DNA from 4 places in the Sporomusa sp. GT1 genome. Region 1 is predicted to be linked to each of the others. Evidence: riboswitches for the same ligand, from Rfam matches in the RefSeq annotation. Region 1 holds a riboswitch; each other region holds the start of a gene.
What was found. A riboswitch is a leader RNA that binds a small molecule or an ion and turns the genes downstream of it on or off. The one in region 1 is predicted to bind cobalamin.
Positions count from the first base shown of each region.

Region 1 (7,501 bases):
GGTGTAATGCCCGGTGCCGTTCAGCCGCTGGACATAAACGCCCGGCACAGTCTGCAGCAGATCGGGCAGGTTTTTCATCTCGCCCTTGTATTCCGGTACGGGAATGACCGAGACGGTACCGGGAGACAGTTTTTTCTCCCAGTCGGGCCGGGCGGCTTCGACCACCAGCGGAGTTAAGGCATAAGTGCCGGGGTCGCTGCTATCGGCAGTTATCTGAACGGTATTGTTCGCAGAACCGCTTGCAGCATAAGCAATCGCCGCCTGCTCAGGTGTATGCTCGGCAACCGCCGGCTGATCGGCCTGAACAGCTTGACTGGCTTGTCCACCCTGAGCGACCGGTACATCGGGTTCGGCCGGAGCCGTTGACGCGAACCGGGTCACGCCACTGCTATCGTCAATAACCGGGGTCAGGCCATTTGTTGTACCGGCCTGACCGGGCGCTGCTGCTTGCCCGGCAGCCAGCGACGTCAGCTTGCTGTCAAACTCCGCCGTCCGGTCTTGGACGGAAGGTCCGTTGAAGCGCCAGGACATACCGGCGTTAACCTGCCAGTCGGTGTTAACCTTACCGCCGGTGGTTTTGGTCAGCCCGACAAAGGCATTCTGGTCTTTGCCGATCTGCAGATTGGCCCCCAGGCCGAATTCAAACCAAGTGTCCTTGCCGGCCAGCGTGTTCACCGGCAGGCTGGCTCCCACCAGATAGTCGTCCCAGTAGCTGCTCCAGTACAGTGCATCAGCCCGTGCGCTGCCGCCGTCCTTAAAGTCGTGGTTGACCGCGGCTTTAGCGTAAACCAGGCCGCGTTTGCTGCCGCTGACGAAGTTTCGCCCGGCAGTCACGCCCAGGCGTCCGGTGAGCATTTCCACATTATCCTGCGTGTAGCGCATATTATTGGCGGCAGTATAACTGTGACCCCGCAGCGTACCGTAGGACAAACCGGCCTGCGGCTCGACATACCAGCCATTTGCCAGCTGTTTTTGATAGCCGTAGCGGAGGCCGGCGCCATAGGCCCAGGTACGGTAATCGTTTTGGAACAACTCCTCCTGCGAGTCGCGGAACTGATAGTCATTGCTGAGTTTGGAGCCCCGCACGCTCAGATCGAGATAATGGCCCTTATCGCCCAGCCAGGTGGTATACAGACCGATGCCCTTGCTGGTCAGTTCGCCGCTGCCGCGGCTGTAGAGCACTTCATTCGTGCCGTCCCTTTTGGTGTGCTGGTGAAAATCGGCGTCGGAATTGAGCATGCTCACAAACAGGCCGGTGTGCAGCCGTCCGCCGAACAGCCGTCCCTCCCGCTGCTTGTCGTAGCCGACCTGGATGCCGTTATAGCTCTGGCCGAAGTCGGAGCCGTAGGCCCCGTCAAAGCTGTATTTGCCCCGCCAGACCTGCGCCCAGGTCCCATCGGCACCTGCCGTCTGCCCCAGGCGGGCGGCGGCGCGCAAATCCTCGCCCCGCTGCCAGAACAGGCCGTCCTCTATCCGCCACAGGTTGCGCATAGAGAGCTGGGCGTTGGCGGCGCTGAATACGCCCTGGGACAGAAAGTCGGTACTAGTGGCCGTCCAGCTTAAATCATAATTTTTGGTAGCACCGGCGGTATAATTGGTGGTTAATGTCGGTACGAATAAATACTTGTGCAGCGCATCATCAATGTAGCTATTGTCAATCTCTGCCACAAAGCTTAAATTTGGTTCTACACTGGCAGTTAAATTTCTTAAATTAATAACTTGAGTCACCGTGCCTTGCAAAGTAATGGCCTGAGCAGCTTCCCAACTGCCGGACGGCACTCCGCTGTTTGACCCGCTGAAAAAACTTTTATCAAAACGGTATTGCACCCTGACTGTGGCAGCAGACTCGCCAGTTCCCAGCTGCGGGTTTTTAAAGGTAAATTGGGTTTTGAAATCTTTGCCGTATACTGTCCCTTTTAGAATCGCGCCATCATAGAAAACGGTTTTCGTCGCAGTGGTGTTGTTGTTATTAAAACCGCGAACAAGGCTTTTCCATTCTGCTCCCGATACATCATAATTATAATCTGCATACTTATAGGACATATCCAGGACGGCGCCGGCACCTATCGTTAAATCTCCGGAGCTGAACCCAACACTGTCCATCGGCCGCCAGATGCCACCGTCTTCAATAACCACCGCTTTATAGCGCAAGGCCGGTGTGTTCGTTTGATCGGTGTTAATCCAGGTTGTTTTTGTCTGCCCCGCGCCAATGGTGTAAATTGCAGGTCCAGTTCCTGTTCCCAGTTCTTTATCGTTGACCGTCTCACCGATTATTACAGGCCCCGCATACACCGGCGTACTACAGAGCAATGCCGACAATACTAATGACGTTAAAAGTTCCTTTTTTTTGCTATTTAGTTTTTTTCTTGATTTCAAGCTTGTCTTTCCCTTCTGCCATGCAATTTACTCAATAAAAAAGGCGGGGGAAAGGTTCACCCCGCCATACCTGCAGGTCTTACTTTTTGGCGGCCGCCACCTCGTCGAGCAGGCGTTTCCGTTCGAGCAGGGCCATGGCCGAGCTGGAGGCGAAGGCCGGCGCGACATAGCCTTTCAGTTGAGCGGGAGGCGCCACTTCGCCACCGTAGATAGTGATGGAATTGAGGTTAGGACTGCCGGCCAGTGTGGTAAGATTACCGATGCCTTCCGCATTGCCGACAATACCGCCGGTACCGTAGATGGCCAGATCGTTGCCGCGGGCGAACCAGGTCTTGCCGGTACTTTCCGAATAGAGCAGCGCCCAGAGATAGCCGGATAAGTTATCGGTTGCTATAAAGGTTGCCGTAGGATCTGGAGGGAAAGCTGATGTTAAATCACTAAGCAGTGCGTCCCCGGCATCGTTCAGTGAATCAATCGTAAGCCAGTACAAGCGCCAGGTCATGACCCAGCTGGCGTTATAGGCGCCGGTCAGAATGAAGACCTGGCTGCCACTTTCATTGAAGGTCAGTGCCCGGAAATCAAAGCGGTCAGTGGCTGGGTCAGTGTTATCAGCCGCCGCCTTAAGCAGGTTGGTGACCTCCAGGTCGCTCAAAGCCACCTTCTGGATTTTGGACTCCGGGTTCCAGACAATGGGGGTGGCGTTATGCTGCATGCCGCCGAGGGCGACCAGATACAGGAAATCGCCCTGGGGCTGAATGCTGAACGCGTTCTTGCCCGGCCACTCGCCCGGCCCGGGGTTGACGGTTGTTGTGCCGTGCGGGCCGGTGTAGGACGGTGTTCCGCTGAAATCCAGCAGGTGCTTGACCACGGTGCTGTTGACGTAGGTGGGGCTGGCGGTCAAAATATTAATGCCGCTGATGAACAGAGCGTAAAAGTAATCGCCGACAATTTGCAGGTCCACACCGTAGGAATCTTGAGACGTCGGGGGCGTCAGCCTGAAGTTGTGCCCGGCAGTGGTGTCAAGCGTATAGGTGTCGCCGGCGCTTTCCACGCGGAAAACGATTCTATTATCAAAGTCAATGCCGTAGATATAATAATGCTCGGTTGCATTTTCCGTGACTGTTGCCGTTTGGAATTTGTAAGGATTGGTGATAGGAATATTGTTGGAACCGCTGTCAACGACAGTCCACAGCGCCGGTCCGTAAATGGGTCTGCCGGGATTGATGCCGTCGCTCCAGGTGTCGGCGTTATAAATCATAAAGTAGCACGCAGCACCCCCGACACCCCATTGAATGGCCGGTACAATCGCCCGGTTATCGCCGTTGCTGTTTTTAAAGTAGAACACCTTTGTATCGCCGGGCAGTTGTTCAGTGTTGCTGGTCACCGGATTGACCCACTGGGTCACTACGCCTTTACTTTCAGTAATCACATCGCCGCTTGTACCGCCGCTGTATACGGCTGTTCCCAGATCGCCCTCGCCGATAAAATTGGGCGGCGGATAAGAATACACTGTGTACGCAACTTTACTGGACATAATGTTTCACTCTCCCATCGTTTTTTGGTGTTATTCTGCGACCGTCAACAGCTTGTGGGCTGTTGAGGTCTTTTCCTTAGTACCCACGGGAAAAGAACTCACCTCCTTGTTCAGAACTCCCTATCACAGTCTGTCCGGGCGCCGTTATCGCACCCGGGCGGGACGAACAGGCTAAGTTACGCTGTCGCCGCTGCTGCTTATTGTTTGAGCTTAGCTATCACGTCGGCGGTGATATCAATACCACCATAGACCACGGTTGCTGCGTCAATAATTACTGTTAGTCCTTTTTCCTCGGCGACGGCCTTAATGGACGCCTCGATTTTGTCCCCTACCGGCTTCATGAGAATGTCTTCCTTCCGGGCTTCCTCGCGGGCGATGGTGTCGTTTAAGGCTTGCCGCTCCGCGTCCGACAGGTCTTTGCTCCGGGTGTCATAGTCTTGCTGCGCCGCTTCGCGCAGGGACTGGATTTCCTTCAGTGTCTCCTGAATACCGGGATAGCTGCTGAAAATCTGCTGGCGGTTGACATAGCCCACGGTTTGCTCCGGTTTGGCCTTGGCCTTGGCGGCCAGCGCCCCGGCCGGGGCCAGCATGCCGCCCAGAAAACATACGGCAATAAGTAATAAAAGACTGCGTGTTAGTTGCTTCATGCCATTTCCTCTCTTGTTTGATTTGTGCTTCTAAGCAATAAAAAAACTCCCTCATCGGGAGTGGTTACGCTGTCCGGACGAAAGCCGTCCTGGCTTGTTGCGTAATCTCCTCCCCATACCTCGCAGGTCAAACGGTGATTGTCAGACAGGCAGTTCTCCTGGCTCCGGTTCATCACTCTCTCGCACCTTCCCAAAGCGTTCGCTCCAGTGGCATATCTGCGAGATTGCTCCCCGTTACAGTGGCGGGACCGCGCCGGCATTACACCGGACTTCCCTATTAAGCCCCGTAGGGCACCTATCCCAACGATATTCATTTGTCATCACTTTTTCATTCTATACAGGACTTTGAAGCATTATGCCGAAAAATCAGCAGATATTGTGCCCTTGCTGTTTGCACCTGGCAGCAAACTTCACATACGCTTCCAGCGCTTCGATAATGGCATCTTCCATCATTTCAGCCCTGCCGTTCTTCCCGGCTTCCTCAACAATGTGCTGAACCTGCCGGACATGATAGCCATAGTCCAGCAGCGCGCGGGTTAAGGTCTCGATCCTCCGGCGTTTCATAACTCACCTCTCCTACTACCGGACTGCGGTAAAATATATTCACATTCTCCCGCCGGCGCAGCATCTTTGGTTTGCTTGTCCCTTAAAGCACCGGCAAGGGGCTGCAGGCTGTCGCTATCCCCCTTTGATTATCTGTATTCGGCGCCGCTAAGCGACACCGGGTATATTGCTGTCATGGGCCTGGTCCATGACAGTGGCTCACAAATGAAACAAAAAGCGCCGACTATTCCGCCCGGCGGAACAATCGACGCTTTACCTGTTGCTAAAGCTGCCTGCTGCCGGTGCCGGGTCAAAAACCGCTCGCTGGCTGTCAGGCGAGAAAGCTCACCTTAACAAGCCTCCAGTCATATGTTAGCTCAGAGCTAGCCTATGCCTGCGAGTGTTCTTAATCCCAGACCTGTGCATCGCAGGCTGTACGGATATACATGTCTCAGCTGAGACACTAGAAACCAGGCAGTACCCTGACTTGGGTCATCACCACATTCTCCTTGGTAAGAGGCTTGCAGAAATATGGCTCTCCTTCACAGTTGCGAGACAGCGCCGGAATCACACCGGACTTCCCTTTTAAATCCGCCCTGACGACGGATACCTGATTTCGTATAAAGTTTTGTAAGATCATAACCTTGGATAAGCAACTAATTATCTGCAACAAATATAAAAAAGCCTTCCTGTGATGAAATATCCAGAAAGGCTTCTTGTAATCCGGCGAAACTGCCGTCACAAAATACGAATTGCATCGCAATCCCCTCCCCGATTCATCGCAGGTCAAATGGTGATCGTCATGCAGGCAGTTCTCCTGGCTCTGGCTCATCGCTCCTCCAAACCTTCCCAAGATCGCTGGATCTCAGTGGTATATCATGGATTCGCTCCCCATCACAGTGGCGGGTCCGCGCCGGCTTTAAACCGGCTTCTCTCTTAGGCCCATACGGGCACCTGCACCAAAGTACATTATTCTCTTTTTTTGTGAGAATTCCTTTAATTTCTTTGCTTCAAATATAGCACCGTTGGGTAATTTTGTCAACAACTTTTTTAGCCTGTATTTTATGTTATGCAGCTATATTGTGTCATAAAGCAACAGGAATAATTATATTTTAGCACAAGTACTTCTGCTTGTCACACTTTTTCCTTCGTCATTTTCCGACATATTTAGATAGCAGTTTTAATGACCAAGGCGCCTTCGTCATTAAAACGGACAACGGTATTGGCAGGAAATTCGACCACTTCCCCAGCCGTTGAACGCCAGGTCACCTTCTCTTTGAGTGTTCCAACGGCGACTTCCCCATTCTCATCGAATTCTATGGCTTGTTTAGCGCTGAACTTGACAAAACCGGCTGAGTCGTTTGCGGCAAGGTTGGTTCGCCAGCCTATAGGCCGCAGGTAGGTATCCTCGGCCAAAACACCGGACCGGATTGCCCCGGAATCATAAAAAGCCAGGACGGTATTTTCTCTCAAGGTCAGAAAGCCGTATTTCCCCGCCACCAGACGAACGGTGGCCTGCTCGGCAAGTGTGCCGCGAAGCACTTCTCCCTGTTCGCTGAAGGTAACCGGGGTTCCGCCTTTATAGCGCAAATGCCCGTAGCCGGGAATAGCCATATTATAGCTTCGTTCGATAAAGGAGCGATGAAACCGGGGGAAAAAGGAGCCGGTCGCATAGGCGGAAACGTAGTAGTAGTCATTAATTACTCTTTCCCAGCCGCGCGGCTGGAGAAAGGTATCGTCTTTCAAGGTACCGGAAATCACTTCACCCAAATCGTTGGTGGTCAAAATCGTGCCTTTTTTGAATTCGACCTTATCACCAACCGTCCACCCCTGGGGATGCAGCTTCGTATCCTTGGGCAAAGTTCTGGTTTCCGCCTGCACGCAGGGAACAACCAACAGAACTGCCAATACCACACCCAGCATGGCGCTCATCACGCGCCTAAAAGAGAAAAAATGTCTCATAACCTCCATCTCCTTAATGTAGGAATCTAAAACACGGGAATAGGGATACCCGTATAGTCAATTAACGCCGACGATTCCGCCCGGCGGAACAGTCGGCGCTGTGCAAAACAATATCGTCTAACTCTTGATACGCGTCCTTGCTGCTTTGATATAATCGTCTAATGAAACACCATCACTTTGAGCAGCTTCCTTGCGACCTTGCTCAAATATTTCATCAAAATTAGCTAAGACCTGGCGGTAACGGTGCTCCTCTTCCGAGTTGTATTGTTTAGCAATTGCCTTGGGTTTCACATCAGCCAAACATAACACCACCTTTAGACTTTCTAACCACAGTATAGCATTAATCCGCCTGGTTTATCAACTACGATACTTTGCGCTTATCGTCTAAAATTGATATTTCTTTGTTTCTTTGTTATAATTATTGCAGGGATATTTTGTT
Region 1 covers NZ_BMBX01000008.1:62,085-69,585, forward strand. The annotation lists gene GT1_RS11365 (TonB-dependent receptor domain-containing protein) at 1-2,376, opposite strand, end outside; gene GT1_RS11370 (hypothetical protein) at 2,456-3,910, opposite strand; gene GT1_RS11375 (OmpH family outer membrane protein) at 4,108-4,557, opposite strand; cobalamin riboswitch at 4,688-4,871, opposite strand; gene GT1_RS11380 (hypothetical protein) at 4,924-5,121, opposite strand; gene GT1_RS11385 (hypothetical protein) at 5,197-5,454, shown strand; cobalamin riboswitch at 5,556-5,729, opposite strand; cobalamin riboswitch at 5,890-6,073, opposite strand; gene GT1_RS11390 (hypothetical protein) at 6,268-7,062, opposite strand; gene GT1_RS11395 (hypothetical protein) at 7,180-7,362, opposite strand.

Region 2 (7,501 bases), on a different contig from region 1:
TTATGGCTCGGCAGCTTTCCAGGGGATGCTGCAATATTGCAGCGGGATAATAGCGTAATCCTCCCTTCACTGTCACGGGTCCTACCCTTCGCTTTACGGCTTTGACTGACTAAGACGGCTTATAAACAAGGAGGATACCAATGAGGAGAATTGAAAAGTTAATGGAACTTTTTCACAACTATGACCCTGCTACATTGAGGCATTGTCAAAGTGTTGGTATGCACATGCTGGAATGGGCGGATTGTATGGGGTTTTCCGATAAAAAAATACAAATAGCATATTATTGTGGTTTAATGCATGATATCGGCAGATTGTGCCTGCCTGGCAATGTATTTAATAAACTTGAACCATTATCAGACGACGAACAGGATATGCACAAACTTCATACGGTATATGGCTGGGTCATCCTTAATAGTGTGGGGCTGAAGGAAATAAGTCCTATTGTTCGTTATCACCATGAACGGTATGATGGAACAGGATATCCGGAAGGCCTGAAAGAAGCCGAGATTCCCTTTCTAAGCAGAATGCTTTCTATCTGCGATGCTTTCGATGAGATGACAAACAGACAAGGAACGAATAATCTAAGCGGCCGCCAGGCGTTGCAAGCAGTGGAAACCTGCGCCGGGACACGGTTTGATCCGTGGCTGTGCCAGCAATTTGTCAGTTATATAAGGAAAGTAGAAACACTAAAAGCGGTTGCTAATTTCGCATAAACCGGTTGATATCAGATAATATAAGAGGGATGTGTAGTATGATTTTACATATTGCTAACGGCTCAATACTGAAATCCTATTTAGAGACTAAAGGCATTTCAGGCCAGAAGATTATTGCATTTAATGAATCCATGATTACCGGGAAATGCGCGGAGACAATTTTTAGTGAGGAATTCTTTCAATTACGGGCAGAAACCTTACAGGTTGCTTATGAGCGCTATAACGAATTGACGGTGACAGAACTAGAGGCATTATTAAGTCACTCGTATTCGGAGATTATATTATGGTTTGATGCCGATATGTTTTGTCAGATGAATATTTTAACCTTGTGCGCCTATCTGGATGCCAGCAACTATCAGGGGGAAGTGCATTTACATATTATCCGGCACGATTTCTGGCAATATGACAGTTTGCAGGACATAATACGTATATCCTATCAAATTAACCCTGCGGGATATTACGAGATATACCGGGAGGTTCTCTTGCAAAGACGGCCAACAAGAGAAAAATATCCGGTTTTTGCAGAATTAAACGCAGGAATTAACTTGTACACAAACTATATTTCCGCTAATAGCGATATTCGGTTAGCCATAACAAAAATGGTTAAAGAAAACAAAGATAAACCGTTTGTAATAAAAGAAATAAACGAGAAATATCCTCATTATGGTATCGGTGATTACAATATTCAGCTGATTTATCGTGATATAGTAGATAGGATTCAAATTAATATGGATTGACAATCACTTCCTGCAGTGTTATGCTAATTTCATAAGAAAACTACATATGTTAGAGATAGGTGCCTTACAGGCTTAATAGGGAAGACCGGTTAAATGCCGGCGCGGTCCCGCCACTGTAACGGGGAGCAGGCTTAAGATATACCACTGGGATGGATTTTCTGGGAAGGTTTAAGCAGGCTATGATCCGGAGTCAGGAGAACTGCCTATCTGACAATCGCCGTTTGTTACCCACGAGGTATGGGGAGGGGATTATAGTAGGCGCTTTTATGGCGTAACTGGCTAATTCGCTCCTGGTTTACACACCAGGAGCTTTCTGTTCGGGCTACTGTTCAAACCTCTCACCGCTACGGTTGAGAGGTTTGCTGTTTTAATCACAGGCTGCTCCCATCATCCTGGTAACGAAGGCGTGTCCGGTAATCAAAAAATATGAAGGAGTTGTTTTTGGCCAATGAAAAACATCTATTCGTTTATCACCACCCTGTGCATGCTGGCTGTATTTGGCTGTGTAAGTCTGGTTCCGTCACTGGCAGCGGCTGCACCGGCTCAGGCAGGCAAAAAGGCTATTTTAGTTGTAAGCTTTGGTACTACGTATCCTGAAACTTTAAAGACAACCATTGAAGCTGTTGAAACCAAAATAAAAGCAGAATTTCCCGAGTACGAAGTTCGCCGGGCTTTTACTTCCCGGATTATCATTAAAAGAATTGCTGAACGTGACGGCGTGAAAATCGATACCGAAAAAGAAGCGCTTGACCGTTTAAAAGCCGAAGGCTTTAATGAAGTTATTGTTCAGCCGCTGCATATTGCTGCCGGTGAAGAGTTTGATTTGGTGAAGGGTGTTGTAAAACATCATGAAGCCGCTAAAACCTTTGACAAAATTGCCTTAGGCAGACCTATTATGTATTTTATGGGACAAGAAGAGAAACCTGATGACTATTTAGCTGCTGCTAAAGCATTAGAAAACCAGTTCCCCAAACAGAAAAAAGACGAAGCCATTGTACTGATGGGACATGGTGGCAGCCATCCCGGAAATTCGGCTTATGCCGCCATGCAGCTTAAATTACAGGATGAAGGCTATAAAAACGTATATCTGTTCACCGTGGAAGGGTATCCGTCCTTCGACAATATGCTGGCTAAATTAAAAGCCAACAAAGTAAAAAAAGTTACTCTTATGCCGTTCATGCTGGTAGCCGGTGACCATGCTACCAACGATATGGCCGGTGATGAAGAGGATTCAGCAAAAAGCCAGCTTATTGCCGCCGGCTTTAAAGTAGACACTTATGTGCATGGCTTGGGTGAAAATGCAGGTTTTCAAGATATTTATATCCAACATGTTAAAGATGCCATTGATGAACTGAATAACCCGGAAGCTAAAAAGCACTAAAAGCAAAACCAAATAACAAAAGAGTTGGGTGCCCTGCGGGGCTTAATAGGGAAGTCCGGTGAAAAGCCGGCGCGGTCCCGCCACTGTAATGGGGAGCAAATCCAAGAATATGCCACTGGGATGAAAAGTCCTGGGAAGGTTTGGATGAGCCGTGAACCAGAGTCAGGAGAACTGCCTAGCTGACAGTCGCCGTTTTACCCACGAGGCATGGGGAGGGGATTACAGTAGATGGTATGTATGCTGAAGACTCGCGGGCCCTGGGGCGCCGGATGCTGCAAAATATATCAAAACTGAAAATACATTCCCACGCGTAAGCGCGGGAATGTATTTTTTTTCCTAAGGGGGCAAGGATTTGACCATCAAAAAAGCACTGACCGGCATCGTGACAGTGCTGTTGGTAATGTTGACAATTACCGGACAGGCCCAGGAGGAAGTGTCTTTTTCCTGTCAATTTCCCTATTACCTGGGGAAGATCAGGGATTCTGTGATTCCCGGCGGACAAACGGCAGCGCTGTTTAGTATTGAGCATCGTGGTCTAAACGACAAAACGGTGACAGTGACCATCAGTCTGCCGCCTGGCTTTAGCCCGGCCGGTTCTCAGGAAAATTGGGAGGTAACCAGGCAGGCAGACAGGTATGCCTTAACGAGAGACATGCTGCTGCCAGGAGGGTATAGTCAGTGGTATGATTTACTGTCCCTGCAGGTGGCGTCAGATTTGCCAACAGGCAGGTATACCGCTACTGTGACGGCAGGAGGCAATACACAGCAGATACCGGTTACCGTAGGGACGGGTACCGGTGATGCCGCTGCGCCGGTCACGCTGGCAGGTATGGTTCTGCCGTTGGATAAGGACGGCAAAACCGATGACCGTGTAGGGCGCAATGTCTTAGTGCTACGGGACAGACAATGGGATTACTACAAAAATTTATTCATTGGCAAAGGTGCTTCGAATCAAGAAATTGAGGCCATTCACCCGGTAACTCACCTGGGCGTGGATATTGTCAATCCAGCCGGGGTGCAAAAACTGGTTATTGTTACCGTTCATCTCTTAGATGCGGCTGATCGTCAGCCGGTAAGCGGCTTGTTTACTCCCGGTGCGACCAATGAAGATGTCGATGGTGGCGCACTGGATGGTCACAAGGAATATTTAGAGATGTTTACGGCTTTGAACGGTGACTCCCGGCAGCGCCTGCAGCTGCCTGTATATGCGGATGAACGCAATTTGACCGGCGGGGATTATATCCTCCGGGCAGAACTGAGCGACGGGGTCAAGGCGCCGTTGCTGTACGAAGTGTCGCTTACTATTATCAAAAAAGACAACAAAGCCCTGATAGTAGTCAGTAGTGCCGCCCTGGCGGTATTGACAGGCTTGCTGCTTTCCCTCAAGCGCCTGCGGCAAGTATTGGCGGTGCTGAAAACACGCTGGCTGGTAACCATTGCCTTGTTTGGTGCGGCGGCTTTTGCGGTGGTCAATGTACCGTCCACTTTATTAAATGATTTTTTTCATATTTTGCTGGGCCCATTCGGATTTTTAATTACCGGCCTGTTTAGCAGCATATTTCTCTATATGATGGTGGTGGCGCTGGTCATACTCATTCCCCAGCCCGGGGTGGTGGCGCTGATGACCGTTGTTCGCATGCTGCTCGGGATGCTGGCATTTGGTCAAATCTCACCCATTGGCCTGTTATCCTATGGTCTGCATGCGCTGCTGCTGGAGCTGCTGATTTATGGCAGTGGCATGTATGGCTGGCTGCAGCAACGGGAAGACAACCCCATACCCTGGGACAAGATCGCGCTGCTGGCTGTCAGCTGTGCGGTGGCTGATACCATCGCAGCCTATGTGAGCTTGCAGGCGATGGCGTTTTTGTACCGCATGTATTATGCTGCCTGGTATATTGCATTGGTCTTACTGTTTAACGGCTTTATCTATACCATAATCGGCGCCGTCTGTGGCACCGCCTTAGGCAAACGACTGGCCAGAGTAGGGGGAGATTGACCAATGGACAGTATAGTATGCTTTAATAAGGTTTCCTTTACCTATCGGCATCGCAGCAGTCCCAGTATCAGTAGCGTCAGTCTCCGGGTTTCCCCAGGCGATTTCCTGCTGCTGACAGGTGCGACCGGTTGTGGCAAAAGCACTTTGTTAAAAATGCTTAACGGACTGATTCCCCATGAAAGCGGCGGCAAGCTTGAGGGAGACGTGGTTGTCGGCGGACGTTCGGTGAGTGGCTTGAGTGTGGCGGAGATGAGCCGTACCGTGGGCATGGTATTTCAGAATCCGGATGATCAGATTTTTTCCACAACCGTGTTTGATGAAGTGGCTTTTGTCCTGGAAAATATGGGAATGACGGCAGTTCAGCTCGAACCTCAGGTCAAAGAAGCGTTAGCCTTGGTAGGTCTTGCCGATAAGGCAAAAGCCAGTGTGCATGCACTGTCGGGAGGACAAAAACAGCGCCTGGCGGTAGCCGCCGTACTGGCAGCCAAACCCCAGGTACTGGCACTGGATGAACCTATCAGCCAGCTTGATCCGCAGGGAGCCGCGGAATTGCTGTCCGTATTGCAGCAACTGAATGCCAATCTGGGAATTACCATTATTATTGTTGAGCACCGCCTGCATGAAGTACTGCCTTTATGTCACAAGGCAGCCATTATGGATGCCGGCCGGCTCATCTGGCAGGGCAGGCGTGAAGAGGCTTACAACTGCCAGGAAATGTTTGCTGCTTACGGTCTCAGGCTCCCCCAGCCTGTTACCCTTTGTCATCATCTGGGGGTTGCGGCGCGTTCGGCTCAGGTTGACGATGCCGTGGCAGCCATCCGGCAGCATTATGCCATTCCGGTTCCCGCTATCAGTCCGGTTCCTGCAGCGGCGGCATCGCTGCCTGTAGGACAACACCCGTTGCCAATACCGGCAATCCAGGCCAAACAAGTATTTTTTCATTATGATAACCCGGCGCAAATGGTGCTGAACGGGGTTGATTTGACAGTTGCCGCAGGCCAATTTATTGCCCTTATGGGCAGTAACGGGGCCGGCAAGTCTACCTTGCTGCACTTGCTTGGCGGGTTGCTTAAACCGGCAGCCGGTGAAATGCAGATACTGGGACAAAAGGTTAGGGCAGTATCGCCGGCTGTGGGAATGGTGCTGCAAAATCCGGATTTTATGCTGTTTAACAGTACTGTGCAGGAGGAAATCGGTTTTAGCCTGCGCCAGCAAAGCAAAGACAGCACCGACGGCTGGACAGAGTACTGCGAATTATTGACAGACAGGCTGGGCTTAGGCGGCTTGAGGGAGGATTTCCCGCTGGCTTTGAGCCGCGGTCAACGCTTGCGGGTGGCTATTGCCGCCGTTTTGGCCAATGAGCCGCAGGTCCTGCTGCTGGATGAGCCAACGACAGGCCAGGATATTGGCCATATTGAGGATATTGCGCTCTTGCTCAGGGAATATACCCGGCAGGGTGGCAGCATTATATTTTGCACTCATGATACTGAGGTGGCAGCACGGTTTGCCGATCGAATCATTGTTATGCGGCAGGGTCAAATTGTGGCCGACGGCGCACCGGCTGCGGTTTTCCAGGATCAGGCCATGCTTAAGGCCAGCGGACTTAAACCGCCTGCAATCCTGCTTGCCGCTCAGGCCCTGTATGGCGGCACCGCGCTTACTGTGGAGGAGGTGGTAGGATATGTACGACAGGCATGTCTGGGAAGCTACACCGGGGAACACCCTGCTTCATAAGATCGATGTCCGGACAAAACTGGTGTTATTGCTCCTGCTGGCAGCTATGGTGCTGCTGGTGGACAGCCCGCGTTCACTATTTCTGCTGTTTTGTCTGGTGCTGAGCCTGCACCTGCTGGCGCGCTCCTCTATGGGCAGGTGGCGTATCCTCATGGTCTTTATTCTACTGGGTATTTGGGGCTCCATGACCAGCCAGGCGCTGTTTTACAGCAGTGAGCCGCGAACCATTATCGCTTGTCTGGTGTCGCCGGCCGCACCGGGAATCGGCGCATTGACCGGAGGGGTGTATGTTTACCGGGAAGGCTTGGAATATGGCGCCGTGCAGGCCTTGCGTTCCGGAACTATGCTGGCTTTGGGCCTCCTGATTAACTGGACCTCCGATCCCCGGCAGTTGTTGCGCAGCCTGCTGGCCTGGAAGCTGCCTTACGAACTGGGCTTTATGCTGATAACCGGTCTCAGGTTTCTGCCGGTCATTTTTCAGGAGACCGGTGTTGTTCTGACGGCACAGCGTCTCAGGGGCTTTAATCCATTCCGGACAGTATCGCCCCGGCGGCTCATTCAAACAGCCTTTCAAACTTTGTTTCCCATTCTGGCGCGGACTTTGCGCCGGGCCGCGACTTTGGCATCTTCTGTCGAGAGCCGCGGCTTTGGGCGGGAAACACCGCAGATACCTTTGCCGGTATGGTCCTGCAAGGAACGCCTGGTTTGCCATAGCCTGCTGCTGACGGTGGTGGGTTTGATACTTCTCAAAGTAATGGATTCATTGCAATTTAACGGTTTTTTGTATGTGTCGTCTTTGCGGGGGGTATATGATTTGATGAAGGTGTGGCTGTAAACAATGAAAAAAGTCATCACAGCTGGAATTGCTCTCTTATTTCTCGGTACATTAGGAGCATTAGCCGCCCATATTTTTGGCATGAGCACCCATGTGAGCCTGACT
Region 2 covers NZ_BMBX01000023.1:45,399-52,899, reverse strand. The annotation lists gene GT1_RS18095 (HD-GYP domain-containing protein) at 141-713, shown strand; gene GT1_RS18090 (hypothetical protein) at 752-1,450, shown strand; cobalamin riboswitch at 1,491-1,672, shown strand; gene GT1_RS18085 (sirohydrochlorin cobaltochelatase) at 1,899-2,831, shown strand; cobalamin riboswitch at 2,841-3,025, shown strand; gene GT1_RS18080 (hypothetical protein) at 3,184-4,827, shown strand; gene GT1_RS18075 (ABC transporter ATP-binding protein) at 4,831-6,561, shown strand; gene GT1_RS18070 (energy-coupling factor transporter transmembrane protein EcfT) at 6,509-7,396, shown strand; gene GT1_RS18065 (PQQ-binding-like beta-propeller repeat protein) at 7,400-7,501, shown strand, end outside.
Region 2: linked by a shared signal. The riboswitch ahead of GT1_RS18080 (hypothetical protein) and the one ahead of GT1_RS11375 (OmpH family outer membrane protein) in region 1 are both predicted to bind cobalamin.

Region 3 (7,501 bases), on a different contig from region 1:
CGGCTGACCTGCTTTGATATTCATAACACTAAAGGAGCTAATCATGCCGATAACCGTACCCAATAGGCCAAGCAGCGGTGCAATAGTTACCACTGTGTCCAAATGATTCAGGTTCGCCCGTAAACTGGCGACAGCCAGAGAAGCCTCACCTTCCAGCACACTTTCTATATTCGCGCAACCGCGCTGAATGTGGCCAATGCCTTTGGCGGCAACCATAGCGGCAATACCTTGGGTCTGCCGGCATAATTCACCGGCTGCCGTCCAGTCGGCACGTTCCAGTAAAGGAGTGATCCTCTCGGTAAAATCGTGTATATCGGCTTTCATTTTTCTATAATACAAGAAACGTTCCACGCCGATGGTTGCCGCCAGCAGCGAACAGGCCAAAAGCAGATACATGACCGGGCCGCCTTGCTGAAATATATGGAAACACTCTGCAATAAAACTCATGTTTACGCCTCCGTTAGGTCAATAAAGTTCTCTCTTTTACATCGCTTTTTATGACAAATTTTTGACAATGTGCATAATGTTGTGCTCTGACAGCTCCCGCAGGCTGTAATAGACAGAGCCCATCTCCCTCGCTACCGTCCGCGCCAGACCAAGTTTGACAAAATCACTTTCAGTATCAATGACCACACTGTGCACACCGGTTTTATGTATTTTTCCGGCTACTTTGAGGGCATCGGCCATGCCGTCACCGCCTGTAGTGGTGGTATTAGCCCGCCCGTCGGTAACAAGCACCAGTACCGGCTTCATTTCCCGGTCTTTTTGCCGGCGGGAGGCCAGCACCCTCAAGGCCGCCGTCAGCCCTTCAGCCAGCGGTGTTTTACCGCCTGTAGGCAAATATCGCAGGCACTTTTGCGCCAAATCCACGCTGCGGGTGATGGGCAGCAGCACCTCTGCGGTTTGTCGCCGGAAGGCAATCAGACCAACCTGGTCCCGTTGCTGATAGGCGTCCTGCAGCATAGCACACACGGCGCCCTTGACGGCTCGCATCCGTTCCCGCGCGCCCATGGAGCCACTGGCATCAACGACAAACAGAAAGGTACTGCCAATACGTTTCTCCCGGATTTTTTGCCGCAAATCTTCGCGTTCAATGGCAATGGCGCATTGGGCTGTGTTCCGGAACTTTTGATAAGGAGCCGCCGCCCGCAAGGTGGCGTCAAAAGCCAGATCAGTCACTTGTCCGTTCGGAATGCCTGAACGTACATAGCGTCCCTGCTTGGTATCGGTGCGCGTCAGGCTGCGTTTGCCGCTGCCCCGGCGCTCCTGACGGTCCTGGGGCAAAGCTAGCGCCATCCGGATAAAAGGAAAAGTTGTATCAATATCTGCCACCTTCTCCTGGTCACTGCCCCCACTTTCCGGCTGCCCGGCCGGCGGAACAGTCTGTTCTGCCGGCTGTTCCCGCTCCTGTTGGTTGGTGGGCGGTTCCGGTAGTGGCGGCTGATTATCCGGTTGTTCCGGTTCATTTTGCTCAGGCGGTTCGGGGGGAAGCGGCTGCTCCTCCTGCCGCATGCGCTGCGGCAATACATAGCAGGCGGCTTCCTCCAGGTCGGCAGGCAGCAGATAGGTACGTCCGGCAAGCGCCGCAATGGCCCGGGCGGCCTCTAATAAAAATAGTTCGGCCCGATGGCCTGGCGAATGCGCCTTGGCACACATCTGTGCTGCCAGCAAGATCATAGCTTCAGGTACAGCAATGGCTTGCAGCAGGCTCCTGGCGATTGTTACCTGCTGTTTGATGGCTTCATTAGCCGCCGCATACTGCCGGCAAAATTCTGCCGGACGGGCTTCATAGGCCAAAATCCGCCGCATAATTTCCATCCGGTCGGTCTCGTTTTTTTCCCGGCTGACGGCAGCATACAGGCCGAACCTGTCAATCATCTGGGGTGATAAGGTTCCTTCCTCCGGATTCATGGTGCCAATCAGGGTACAGGCTGCCGCATGCAGACAGGAAATTCCTTCTCTTTCCACCCGGTACACGCCGGTAGCAGCCGCATCCAGCAGAGATCCCAGAAACTCCTGGCGCAGCAGGTTAATTTCATCAATATAAAGCAGGCGATTATTGGCTCTGGCAAGTATGCCCGGCAGAAAGCGGCGCTTACCCTGTTCCAGGGCATATTGCATATCCAGTCCGCCAAACACCATATCCTCGGTGGCATTGAGCGGCAGCTCAATTAACCTGGCCTCACCGGAAATTTCCGCCAGAGAACGTACCAGTGTCGATTTGGCGGTGCCTTTTTCCCCGGCCACCAAAACCCCGCCGGCTTTGGGATTGACGACGGCAATGAGAAGCGCCCGCTTGACGGTTTCCTGTCCGACAATGGCCGCCAACGGAAATATCATGCGCTGCATAGTATCATTCCTCCCGGCTTACGGCTGTGCCAATACAGCCTCAACTTTGTCCCAATCCAGCGTACCGTCCTCAAACGGGCGCCGCCGCATCCGGTGCGGCAGTGCCAGCCGGGCGGCTTTTTTTACGTCCTCAGGCTCTACCTCTTCCCGTCCGTCAAAGGCGGCCAGGGTTATGGCCGTCTTAATAACGGTAATATCGGCCCGGTGACCGTCAACATCAAGGGCAATAGCCAGCTTGGCGACAAGCAGCAGCAGCTCATCCTTAATAGTCACCTGTGGCAAGAGACGGCTGGCTTGCATAATGCTCGCCGCCAGCTGTTCCTGTTCTGCCTGGTGCTGCCGACCGAAGGCGGCAGGGTCCTGTTCATAGCTCAGCCGCCGTTTAATAACCTCCACCCGGCACTCGGGCCGGTTTTCCCCGGCTACGGCCACCGACAGCCCGAAACGGTCCAATAGCTGCGGTCTGATATCGCCTTCTTCCGGGTTCATGGTGCCGACCAGAACAAAGCGGGCCGGATGGGAATAAGACACGCCCTCGCGTTCCACAGTATTTACCCCCATGGCGGCGGCATCCAGCAGCACATCAACAACATGATCATCCAGGAGGTTAATCTCATCCACATACAATATATTGCGATTGGCCTGAGCTAAAATGCCGGGGTCAAATTTCTTTTCCCCCTGTTTGATGGCATGTTCAATATCTAAAGTGCCGACAACCCGGTCTTCGGTAGCACTGACAGGCAGCTCTACCACCCGCATTTTCACTGATTGAACAGGCAGCGTTTGTTCTTCACTTCTGCCACGGCAACTGTCACACAGCCGGCTAAGGTCTGCCGGATCACAATGAAAAGGACAGCCTGTACTCACTTCCATAGCAGGCAACAGGTCAGCCAGCGCCCTGACTGCGGTGGATTTGGCTGTACCTTTTTCCCCCTTGATCAATACCCCGCCCAGCAGGGGATTGATTACATTTAAGATAAGGGCCAATTTCATATCCTCTTGCCCGACAATGGCAGTAAACGGGTATACCGCGTTATGTTGCAACGTCAATTCATCTCCTTATTAGTTCACAAGCCTTAGATGAGAGGTGGTATTACGCTTTCTGTCATAATAAAAAGAGACCTCCCTTATACGAGTAAGGAAGGTCTCTGGCAAACTTGTTATCGACAACCGGTAAATAATCCCCTCCCCATACCTCGTGGGTAAACGGTGACTGTTAATCAGGCAGTTCTCCTGGCTCCGGATCATGGCTTGCTTAAACCTTCCCAGGACGCTTCATCCCAGTGGCATATCTTAAGCTTGCTCCCCATTACAGTGGCGGGACCGCGCCGGCATTGCACCGGTCTTCCCTATTAAGCCCTTACGGGCACCTGATTCTGTCAGTATGCTGTTATCACACAATCTTTTGGCTGCGTACTTCCTGCATGTCCGCAGTGTAGAATAAAAAACTCCTGGTATCAATACCAGGAGTGAATTCAGCCGCTCCGCCAACTTCCCGATGATATTCAGGAAGCCACACTTAACTGTAATCCCCTCCCCATACCACGTGGGTGAAAAACGGTGATTGTCAGCTAGGCAGTTCTCCTGGCTCCGGATCATAGCTTGCTTAAACCTTCCCAGGATGCTTCATCCCAGTGGCATATCTTAAGCCTGCTCCCCATTACAGTGGCGGGACCGCGCCGGTATTGCACCGGTCTTCCCTATTAAGCCTTTACGGCACCTAACTCCAAACATGAAATTATCTGTCACTTTCATATTTATACTAGCGAAAAGCAACTGGTTTGTCAACACTTTAAATAATACACCGGACAGTCGACAGCCGCCGGCTCACCCAAATTAAGTAATGCTTTCCAGCCGGTTAAGGGCCGGCAAGTCAATGATACGGGAGGCAATCTTCTCTGCCAGAGGTTGATTATGGGTAATGGCAATTAAGCCCATTTTTCGTTCTTCCACCACTTTGAGAACCAAATGCCAGATTTGCGCCTGCGTAATAACGTCAAGCATTGTGCTCATTTCATCGGCAATGAGCAAACGGGTCTCAGGACTCAAGGCCCGCACTACACAAAACCGCTGCAATTCGCCCCCGGATAGTTCGTTGGGCCAACGGCCCAACCATTCCGGCTTAATGCCCATCGCGTCAAGCATGGACTGCTCCGGCGTCCAGCCTTCATGTAGAGAGTCGGCCATTTTCCACCGGGGATTTATGGCTTTTTCCGGATGCTGATATACCAGTTGAACCGGACAGTAGCCGGTTTCCGGCAGCGGCTTGCCCTGCCAGAGAATCTCCCCTGCCGTCGGCTGCAGATAACCGGCAATAATTTTAGACAAGGTGCTCTTCCCATAACCACTGGGGCCTACCAAGGCGACCCGCTCGCCCTCGTCCACGCGAAAGCTGACATTGTTAAGAATCCAGGGGCCGTTTCTGTAGCGAAAACTAATATTTTTTACTTCAAGCGCCACGATTGCACCTCACACTGCCGCCACGCACGTCCCGCATAAAGACTTTTTCCTCACATTGCAGCCCTTTGTGGGGGCAGCGCGGCCCAAACAGGCAGCCTGGCGGAAGGTTTTTCGGATACGGCTGGAATCCCTCAATTGGGTGAAAACCGTTTTGGGGCAAAGCGTGAAACAGAGCCTTAGTATAAGGATGCCGCAAAGCTTCACCCTTGCCGCTAAAGTCGGAAGCGTTAGCTACCTCAACGGTGGTCCCGGCATAAAAAACCGCGATCCTGTCGGCAATATTAAAAGCCAGATCAATATCATGTGTAATCAAAACAACCCCTTTGCCCTGGTCGGCAAACTCCCGGAAATGTTTCAGCGTTTCCAGCGCAATCCCCAGATCAAGGCCTGGTGTCGGCTCATCGGCAATAATCAGCTGCGCATCAGCGACCACTGCCGTAGAAACCAGTACTCTCCGGGCCATGCCGCCGGAAAGCTGGAAAGGATACAGCTTGTCCACTTCCGGACCGAGACCATAGCGTTCAAAGGCTGCCCGCTGGGCTGAGGCCTTGCCGTGAGGGCCCCGGACCTGTTCGCCCACCCGCATAAGCGGGTCAAGATAAGCCACCGACTGGGGCACCAAGGCAATTTGGCTGCCGCGCAGCTGTTCCTGCCTTTCCGGGGTCAGAAGTTCCCCGTCATAAGCCATTCGCCCTGTCACAATGGCATTTTCCGGCAGTAAACCCAGTACTGCATGAGCCAGCAGACTTTTACCGGAACCACTGGAGCCGGCAATAGCCAAAATTTCTCCCCGCCGCACCTGAATACTCAGATCAGAAATTACTTGTAATTCCTGCTGTTCGAAGGCGGCATCATACATCCGGAAAGCAACGGAAAGCTCTTCTACCTCAAGCAGCAAATTATTGTCTTTCTGATTTGTCATTCTTTCCGCCTCCTTATTCATGAGCTTCAAAAGGATCGATCAGCATCTTCAGGTAATCACCAATGGTGTCAAACAGGATAACCACCAGCAGCAGGGCAAGTCCGGGGAAGAAAGCCAGCCACCACATGCCTGTCGCCAGATGTTTCATCGATTCTGAGAGAATAATGCCAATGGCCGGCATATCCAGCGGCAGGCCATAGCCGAGAAAGGTGATGCCTGCCTCATGCAAGATGGCGTGGGGAAACAGAAGAATCAACCCAACTATATACTGAGGAAATACATGAGGAATAATATGATCTTTGGCAATGGCCCATCTACTCTTGCCAAATTTCCGGGCAACCTGCACATAATGAGCCGAGCGGATCTGCATGACTTCCGCCCGCACCACCCTCGTGAGATTCGGCCAGTGTGTCACCGCGACACCAATAACAACACCCTGAATTCCGCCGCCCAGCATAATCGAAATCAGGATTAACAGAATTAGGTGAGGTACACCCATGCACAAGTCGACAAGCCAATTAATAAACTGATCGGTCTTACCGCCAAAAGTGGCTGAAAGTATGCCAAGCACCAGCGCGATAATGGAGCTGATAAAGGCTGCCAGCAGCCCGATCAAGACACTGGTTGAAAGCCCCTTAACCGTTCGGTAAAACATATCCCGTCCCAAATAATCGGTGCCAAAAAGATGCTCTGACGAAGGTGCCAAACGCTTGGCGGAATAATCGGCACCATAAGCAAGGGGATCCATGAAAATTCCCGCAAGCGTAACTACGGCCAGAAAAAACAGGGCTATCCCGACGACAATCACCATCTTGGTTCTTTTATTCAACCGGATTTTCCGGGACTGCATGAGTGCTGTGGAAGCCTTATCCATGCTTTCCTCCTTCCCGGATTTGCGGATCTACAATTCCATAAATCACATTAGCCATAAAATTTCCGGTAAAAACAAATACCGCACTGAACAGGGCCACTCCCAACAACAGCGGCATATCTCCCTTGAGACCGGCGGTAGTTGCCGCATTGCCCAGACCCGGATAGGAAAAAACCTTTTCCGCCAGAACCGAGCCGCCAAAAAGCTCGCTGAAAGAAGCAAACTGCAGTGTGATTGCCGGCAGCAGAATATTGCGGATACCGTGACGTCTGACAGCAGTCCAGCGTTTTTCACCTCTGGCCCTGGCAAACAGCACATATTCACTTTTCATCACATCAATAATCTTTTGTCTGGTATGCAGGGCAATCGGAGCCACTCCGGTAATGCTCAGCGTGAAGGCCGGCAATATCAGGTGATACAGCCTTTCCGCCAGCGTCGCCTCCCCGGCAACTTTGCCGATGGGTGCCGCCAGCCCCAGCGGAAACCACTGGAGTTCAACGGCAAATACCATTAAAATCAGCAATCCCATCCAAAAAACAGGCGTTGCCGTCAAGGTCAGACAAAAGGTCTTAATTGCCTTATCCAGCCCACTGCCCCGGCGGACACCTGAGACTACACCGAGAAGAAAGCCGATAATCCCGGAAAATACCCAGGCAAGCCCCATTAGCGCCAGTGAGGTTTTAAACCGTTCGCCGATTACCTCGGTCACCGGCTGACGATAGGTAATCGAGGTCCCCATATCCCCCTCGAAAAGGTGTCCGGCCCAGATGAGGTAACGCTCCACCGGCGATTTATCCAGCCCCCAGTAAGCAATAATATTGTTTCGCTGCTCCTCCGAGACACTCAAATCACCGACATAAGCATCAACAGGATCTATGGGGGATGAAGCAATAAGGATA
Region 3 covers NZ_BMBX01000023.1:25,552-33,052, forward strand. The annotation lists gene GT1_RS17990 (MotA/TolQ/ExbB proton channel family protein) at 1-447, opposite strand, end outside; gene GT1_RS17995 (VWA domain-containing protein) at 496-2,349, opposite strand; gene GT1_RS18000 (ATP-binding protein) at 2,368-3,393, opposite strand; cobalamin riboswitch at 3,555-3,738, opposite strand; gene GT1_RS22585 (hypothetical protein) at 3,743-3,868, opposite strand; cobalamin riboswitch at 3,906-4,088, opposite strand; gene GT1_RS18005 (ABC transporter ATP-binding protein) at 4,186-4,809, opposite strand; gene GT1_RS18010 (ABC transporter ATP-binding protein) at 4,799-5,731, opposite strand; gene GT1_RS18015 (ABC transporter permease) at 5,745-6,605, opposite strand; gene GT1_RS18020 (ABC transporter permease) at 6,598-7,501, opposite strand, start outside.
Region 3: linked by a shared signal. The riboswitch ahead of GT1_RS18000 (ATP-binding protein) and the one ahead of GT1_RS11375 (OmpH family outer membrane protein) in region 1 are both predicted to bind cobalamin.

Region 4 (7,501 bases), on a different contig from region 1:
GATATGCGCTTAGTGACAGGGAGGTGAGATGGCTGGCCATTATTGACAGCCCGACAACCCCGCCATCAATGATTTGATTTGGCACTAAGAATATTTCCAATCCTATTGCCGTTAAAATAGAGCCAAAAAATAATGACAGGTATTTTTTCGCAGCTAGTATTTTGGGATTCCTGCCTGGCAAACTAAAACCTCCTTGAATAATAGGAATAGTGCCATGATAACAGATACTGACAACTTGTCCATGTGCAATTTTACCAAGTACAATATTTTCCAGAAATATAATAAATTAGTAAAAAATGTATACTGGGCTAAAAATATTGTAACAATGTTTTTGCAGAAGTGTCAACATATTAGAATAAAATTCGTTGTTTTTTTACAAAAAAATTGCGTTATAAGGCTGAAAGCACACAAAAAAGCTGTAACCGGCAAAGGATGAATATATACCGGTTACAGCTTTGGCGTTGTAGTTGAAAATGACTAGTTAGGAGTAGGGGCGTTTCTCTGGGGAAGTCCGGCAACGCCGTTGACGGGAAGGGAAAAGGTTATAGTTTTCGCCTCGGTTTGCAGACCTGCATTTTGTGTAATTGCGGTCATGATGTCCTGGCGCTTCTGCGTTTCTGTCAGAATGAACAGCATATCTTTTTCGTGCTGGATGGATATGCCGAAGAATTTCTCAGCCTTTTGCAGCCCAACACCTCTTGTGTGTAAAATAGTACCACCGGTTGCTCCTGCGGCTTTCGCAGCATCCATGACCTCATGAGCATAACCCTGGTTGGTGACAGCAATAATTAAATCATAATTATGTGGAATCTCCATAGCTATCCCTCCTTGATTTTGGGGAGCATCCTGTGTTTGTATCTTCGATGCGGCGTCTACAATACTGTTTATCGTGATGCAGAATGCAATGCCTTTGCCAGGCTTGCCAAGGTGTGTTTCCTCATTAAGATTTTTTAAGATAGTTCGTGATAGTTCGAATGGCATTGGGCAAAACAAAACATCTTTTTCTGTTTCACCGAGGCCCAAATAGGAGAGAAACTTTTTATCTGCGGTTCCTTTTCCCAGAGCCAGCAAGTCAAATTTTATGCCAGCATCAGCAAAAAGCTCTGACATTTTTTGGCCTTTGCCTCTGTTTACAATCGCCACTACAAACACCAGTGATAGAGTTTGCGGCATGTTTTTATTTCTCCTTTCGAGCCGTCAGGTTATTTTCTTGCTCGCATTCCGTGAGGTTTGCATCTTTTTGGTCCTCTGTCAACTCTATTATATTATCATGTGTTGTATGCAAATCCAAGTCATTCTTATTATTTAGAGCAGAGGAATTTTCATCACCTTCGGCATAGGGCAATGGGGCGGTGGCACTATCGCTGCCGTCAGGTTCATCAAACGAAGTTGCGAATAGCAAATCGGTATGCAGATTTTCCTCCAGGTTTTTGTTGTGCATAAGCTTCATGTTGTAAATAACCCCAACGACCTGTATGGTTATCAATGGCATCATTGCCACCATGGCAATAATGCCAAAGGCATCTGTCATGACATTGCCGCCGACAGCTTCGCAGATACCCACGGCAAAGGGGAGCAAAAACGCCGCAGTCATGGTGCCGGCCGCAACCCCGCCGGAGTCAAAAGCAATGGCTGTAAATATTTTTGGTGTAAAAAAGGTTAACCCCAAAGCCAGCAAATATCCGGGAAGTAAGAAGTACCAAATGCTGATTTCGGTTAAAATTCGTACCACCGATAATATCAAAGCAGCACTTGTTCCTAAAGACAAGCCTGTCATCATCATTTTTTTGGAGATGGAGCCGCTGGTTATATCCTCAACCTGTTTGTTGAGTACATGAACGGCAGGTTCGGCGTAAACGACAAAGAAGCCGATGATTGCGCTCAGAGGAATCAGAATCCAATTATAAGGAAGGGTGGCAAGTTCTTTGCCGATATAAGTGCCTGCAGGCATAAAACCGATATTGACGCCAGTCAGGAAGATGGAGAGCCCGATCAAGGTGTAGACAATACCGATCAATATTCGTATTAATTTTGTTTTTGACAATTTCAAGCGAATGAACTGGAAAAGTATAAAAATAACCACAATGGGCAGAAGGATGGTTAAGACTTCCTCAAATAAGAGGACAAAGCCATGACGATAGGAATCTAATAATTCGCCAAGATTATTTACGCTGGCATTTGGTTCAAAGGCGAACCCGGAACCTGAGGCATCAAAAAACATACCCATAACTAAAACCGCTAAAACAGGACCGATGGAACATAACGAGCAAAGGCCGAAACTATCTTCTTCCGAACTTTTACCGCCTCTTACTGCGGAAATACCGGCGCCCAGGGCAAGAATAAACGGTACTGTGATCGGCCCGGTGGTTACGCCGCCGGAATCAAAGCCGACAGCCAGAAAATCGGGTGCCGTCAGTGCGGCGACAATGAACAATATCACATACGATACAATAAACATATAGGACAGTGAAAACTGGAATAGAATGCGCAGTAGTGCTAACACGAGAAACACACCTACGCCAAAAGCCACCGAACTTACCAGAACCATATCAGGCACCGCCGGTACCTGTTTGGTTAGTACCTGCAAATCCGGCTCGGCTATGGTGACAACCACACCCAGAATAAACGCGGAGCCGACGATCAGCCAGATGTTTTTTGATTTGGTTAATTCTGCGCCGATGGCTTCCCCGATAGGCATCATGGCAATGTCGGCGCCCATGGTAAAAATGCTCATGCCGATAATGAGCAGGAGGGTGCCTGTAAGAAACAGCATCAAAGACCAAAACGGCAGAGGAGATATCGTAAAATGCAAAGCAAGTACAATGGCACTGACTGGCAAGACCGATTGCGCAGCCTCTTTCAATTTTTCTAATAAGTCTGTCGTCATTAACAACTTCCTTTCCTGTTTCAACCATTTATGTGCATATCGTGATTGTGTGTTGTAAAACCCAGCCTTTAGGTAATTTACTCAATAAAATATGCATAAATTCATACAAAATATAATCCGCTCCCTTGATTAGGTAAAATCTTCGCCAACTAAAGCTACTATCCCACTAGGGCACTGACCGCATGTTTTTCCTATAGCTTCCGGCAATAGCAATGGATAAATTTCTGCCCGGCAAACTAACAACCTCCTTTAACTATAAAGTGGTATGTTTATAATAACACGGATTGGTAAAATGAGTAAAGAAGTCTCTTGGCCAAATTTACTACGTACTAGGTGGGTTATTTCACGAAAAAGATAAGCGAATTTTCGGTAAAGGGTAATAGGGGAGGACGAATAAGGGGTGTGTATTTGCAGGAAGTACAAATGGTGAAAAAAATAAAGATAATTAGTAATTGTGATGGTTGGTTATCTTGAAAAAGCCTGGGTAATGTAATATAATGTAGAACTAGAAGAAACAGGATTAAAAAAATACTATAAAAGTATATAGACAGTATACTTTTTGCCTGATTTTTCAAAAAACCAGGCAGTCTAATTTTTTCTGGTTAAGGGAGACTTAGCTTCGGATGGGCTGAAAACCCCCATCTGAAGCTAAGTTTACTTTATCCGATGACTAACTCGCTCTAAGACTCCCACCTCTCCAGGTGGGAGTAAGAGCGACTAAGTCCCCGGATAAGGGCGAACTAACCTTCAGATGGGGTTAAAACCCCACCTGAAGCTAAGTCTGCTTTATAAAAAATCGTTGCTTTTATTAGCCGGCCAAGTGCGAGCCTGGCAAAAAGCAAGCGGTTTATGGGTCAAAAAAAGGGAGGAGAAATTGGGTAATGCGTAAAACAAGTGTAAAATTAGTAGCCGTACTAACTGTTGTGCTGTTAATGGCAGGAGTTATGGCAGGCTGCGGCGGGACCGCTTCCAATGACATCAAAATTGGTGTTCTAAATGAAATGACTGGCGGTAACGCAACCATGGGTACTTCTTCTGCTAATGGTGCCAGAATGGCTATTAAAGAAGCCAATGCCAAAGGCGGAGTGCTTGGCAAACAAATAACCGCCGTTGTTGCCGATAATAAGAGTGAACCTTCTGAAGCCGCCAACGCTATGACCAAACTGGCAACTCAGGACAAGGTAGTCGCCATCACAGGTATGTTTGCCAGTTCGAACGCCATTGCTGCCTCCAGTGTAGCTGAAGCAACCAAAGTTCCGCTTTTAGCAGTAGGGGCAACCAATCCGAAAGTAACTGTGGATGAAAAAACCAATAAGGTAAAAGACTATACTTTCCGCGTCTGCTTTATTGATCCGTTCCAGGGGACGGTAGGAGCTAATTTTGTCCTCAATAGCTTAAACCTTAAAAAAGCCGCTATCTTAGTGGATAATAGCAGTGATTACAGCAAAGGACTGTCCACCTTCTTTGAAGAGGCCTTTACTAAAGGCGGCGGCGTGGTTTTGTCCAAAGAAGCCTATTTGCAAAAGGACCAGGATTTCAAGACTATTTTAACCAAAATAAAAGCCCTTAATCCTGAAGTGCTGTATGTGCCCGGATATTATGAGGAAGTAGGCAAAATTGTAAAACAAGCGCGCGAATTGGGCATTACTGTTCCCATTATCGGCGGTGATGGCTGGGATTCGCCTAAACTAATAGAAATTGGCACAGCCGCCGCGTTAAATAACACCTACTTTACCAACCACTACTCGGTGGATAACACCAGTCCCACCTCACAAGCTTTTGTTGAAGCTTACAAAAAAGAGTATGGATTAGTGCCGGATGCATTGGCTGTTTTGGGTTATGATGCCGCCAATCTGCTGATTGACGCCATCAAACGCGCTAACAGTGTGGAGCCGGCTAAGATCCGTGAGGCGCTTGCCGCCACCAAAGATTTTGCTGCTATCACTGGTGCGACGACCTTAAATGCCACCCATGATGCAGAGAAAAATGCCGTTATTATTGAAATGAAAGATGGCAAGCAAGTCTTTAAAGACACCATTAAGCCGTAGCCAGGTTCTGCGGATAATCATGCTTTCAGAAAACAGGCCGGGAATATTCCCGGCCTGTTCATATTGACGGTATTTACAGGACTCTGTTATAATTAAGGAAATTTTGCATAATACGGTTAAGGTGCCGCCGGCTAGTATCTTGTGTCACTTAAAATTTGAGATTAGATGGTGACACAAGGTACTACTACCGGGGGAGAATAGGGAAGTCTGAGTATGGCCACACCATACATAAGCGCGGGCCCGCCACTGTACCGGAGGAGAGCTTACACAGGCCACTCGTCAAGGGGAAGGCGTAAGTATTGATGAACCGGGAGCCAGGAGACCTGCCTTACACCGTTTTACATCCTTCATGGAAAAGAAGGCTTTTTTGGGATTGCCCAAAAGAGCCTTTTATTTTTGCCCCCTGTTTTTTGCCTAAGGTTTGGCGCAAGCCGTGTTTTCTTTACTTAACATAATTGGAGGTTGCTATGAGTTTACTGCAAGATACCTTAGTGAAAATTACTGCCCCGGATACTGTGATTATGCAGCAGGTACAGGATAAGCTGGATAGTCTGATCAAGCCGGCAGGCAGCCTTGGCCGGTTGGGAGACATGGTCAGACAGTATGCAGGCATCACCGGTGAGACCGAGCCGCGCCTGCCCCGCAGCTGCATGGTGGTAACATCTGCAGATCATGGAGTTGCCCGGCAGGGTATCAGTGCCTATCCGGTGGAAACTACTATGCATATGACAGCCAATTATCTTATCGCCAAAGGGGGCAGTGCCAACGCTTTTGCCAATTTCAGCGGTTCTGACCTGGTGGTGGTGGATGTTGGGGTGGCAGGTGACTTATCCTATGTTCCCGGACTGTGGCACCGGAAGATTGCTTATGGAACTCAGGATTTTACACAAGGGCCGGCCATGAGCCGGGAGCAGGCTGTACAGGCAATCGAAACCGGGATTGAGATTGTCAACAGTAAGGTGAGTGAAGGCTACAATTGTTTTAGCCTGGGGGAAATGGGCATTGGCAATACGACGGCCAGTGCTGCCATTGTCGGTGCGTTTACCGGCCTGGAGCCGGACAAGATTACCGGGCGGGGGACCGGCATATCGGACAGCCGCATGCAGGTAAAACTTGCCATTGTCCGCCAGGCGTTGGCGGTTAATAAACCGGATGCCAAAGACGGGCTTGATGTATTGGCCAAGGTTGGCGGGTTTGAGATCGGAGCCCTTGCCGGGGTTGTTCTTGGTGCTGCCGCTAATCGCTGTGCTGTCATAATTGACGGCCTTAATACCACGGCGGCGGCTTTGATTGCCCATGCCATCCAGCCTGTAAGCAAAGAATACCTGTTTGCGTCCCATTTATCCGGTGAACCGGCCCATATCATTGCCTTGCGCTGTCTGGGGCGGGAAGCGTTTGTCGACATGGGGGTCCGGCTGGGAGAAGGCATCGGCGCTTCAGTCGCCATCGACATGTTGAAGGCAGCCGTTACCTTGCTTGATAACAGTAACCGGGGAGGGCAGACTCATGTTTAACGATATTCTGGCAACCATCAAACCCTTGGATGAGCAGGCGATGGAGCGCTGTCAACTGCGATTGGATAACCTCACCAAGCCGCTTAACAGTTTACATTCTTTTGAACATATCGCCCGGCAGCTGGCTGGGGTTACAGGCCATCCCCGTCCCCGCAATCTGGAAAAAAGCATTATCATTATGGCTGCCGACAGCGAAGCCGCCCTGGCAGCCAGAGGCAGATATGAGCAGACACCAACCGTCCAAAAGATTAGTAATTTTTGCCAGGGCCGGTCTGTGATTAACAGCTTTGCCGAACATGCGCAGGCCAAGCTGGTCCTGGTGGATATCGGCGTTGCCGCCGAGCTGCCGCCATACGCGCAAGTCCGGCATGAAAAAATTGCTTATGGTACGGCAAATATGCTGCAAGGTCCGGCATTAACCAGAACGCAAACAATACAGGCCATCAAGGTGGGAATCCAAACGGCTTCAGAGGCCATCGCCAGCGGTGTGCAGGTAATCGGACTGGGTGAAATGGGCATAGCCGGCACAATTTCCGGTTTGGCGGTTGCCTCCTGCTATAGTGAACAGCCGCTGGAAAACCTCACCGGCCGTGAGCGGGTGATTATCCGGCGGTCCTGGGTGGTAAATGAGCCTGATAAACAGGATCCTCTGGATGTATTGACAAAAGTAGGCAGTTTGTCAATGGCAGGCCTGGTGGGAGTAATTATTGGGGCGGCTGCCGGGCGGGCCGCCGTAGTGCTGGATGGCCTTGTCACCAGTGCAGCCGCCCTGCTTGCCGTACAAATGGCGCCGGCGGTGAAAGCCTATCTGATTGGTTCGCATTTTGCCGCCGAGCCGGGACATAGGGAAGTTCTCGGTTTGCTGGGACTTCCGGCCTATCTGAAGCTGGACATGAACCTAGGTGAAGGGACAGGCGCCGCATTAGGAATGTCGCTTATTACCGCTTCGCTCCATGTAATCAATGATATGAAAACCTTCGGCGAAGCCGAAGTGGCCGTGGCGCAGGACGGACCGGGCGCTTTGAAACAAAACAAGGCAGTCAGAGATTAAG
Region 4 covers NZ_BMBX01000007.1:63,096-70,596, reverse strand. The annotation lists gene GT1_RS10560 (YitT family protein) at 1-181, opposite strand, end outside; gene GT1_RS10555 (P-II family nitrogen regulator) at 478-1,143, opposite strand; gene GT1_RS10550 (DUF1538 domain-containing protein) at 1,178-2,887, opposite strand; gene GT1_RS10545 (ABC transporter substrate-binding protein) at 3,769-4,935, shown strand; cobalamin riboswitch at 5,095-5,281, shown strand; gene cobT (nicotinate-nucleotide--dimethylbenzimidazole phosphoribosyltransferase) at 5,403-6,449, shown strand; gene GT1_RS10535 (nicotinate-nucleotide--dimethylbenzimidazole phosphoribosyltransferase) at 6,442-7,500, shown strand.
Region 4: linked by a shared signal. The riboswitch ahead of cobT (nicotinate-nucleotide--dimethylbenzimidazole phosphoribosyltransferase) and the one ahead of GT1_RS11375 (OmpH family outer membrane protein) in region 1 are both predicted to bind cobalamin.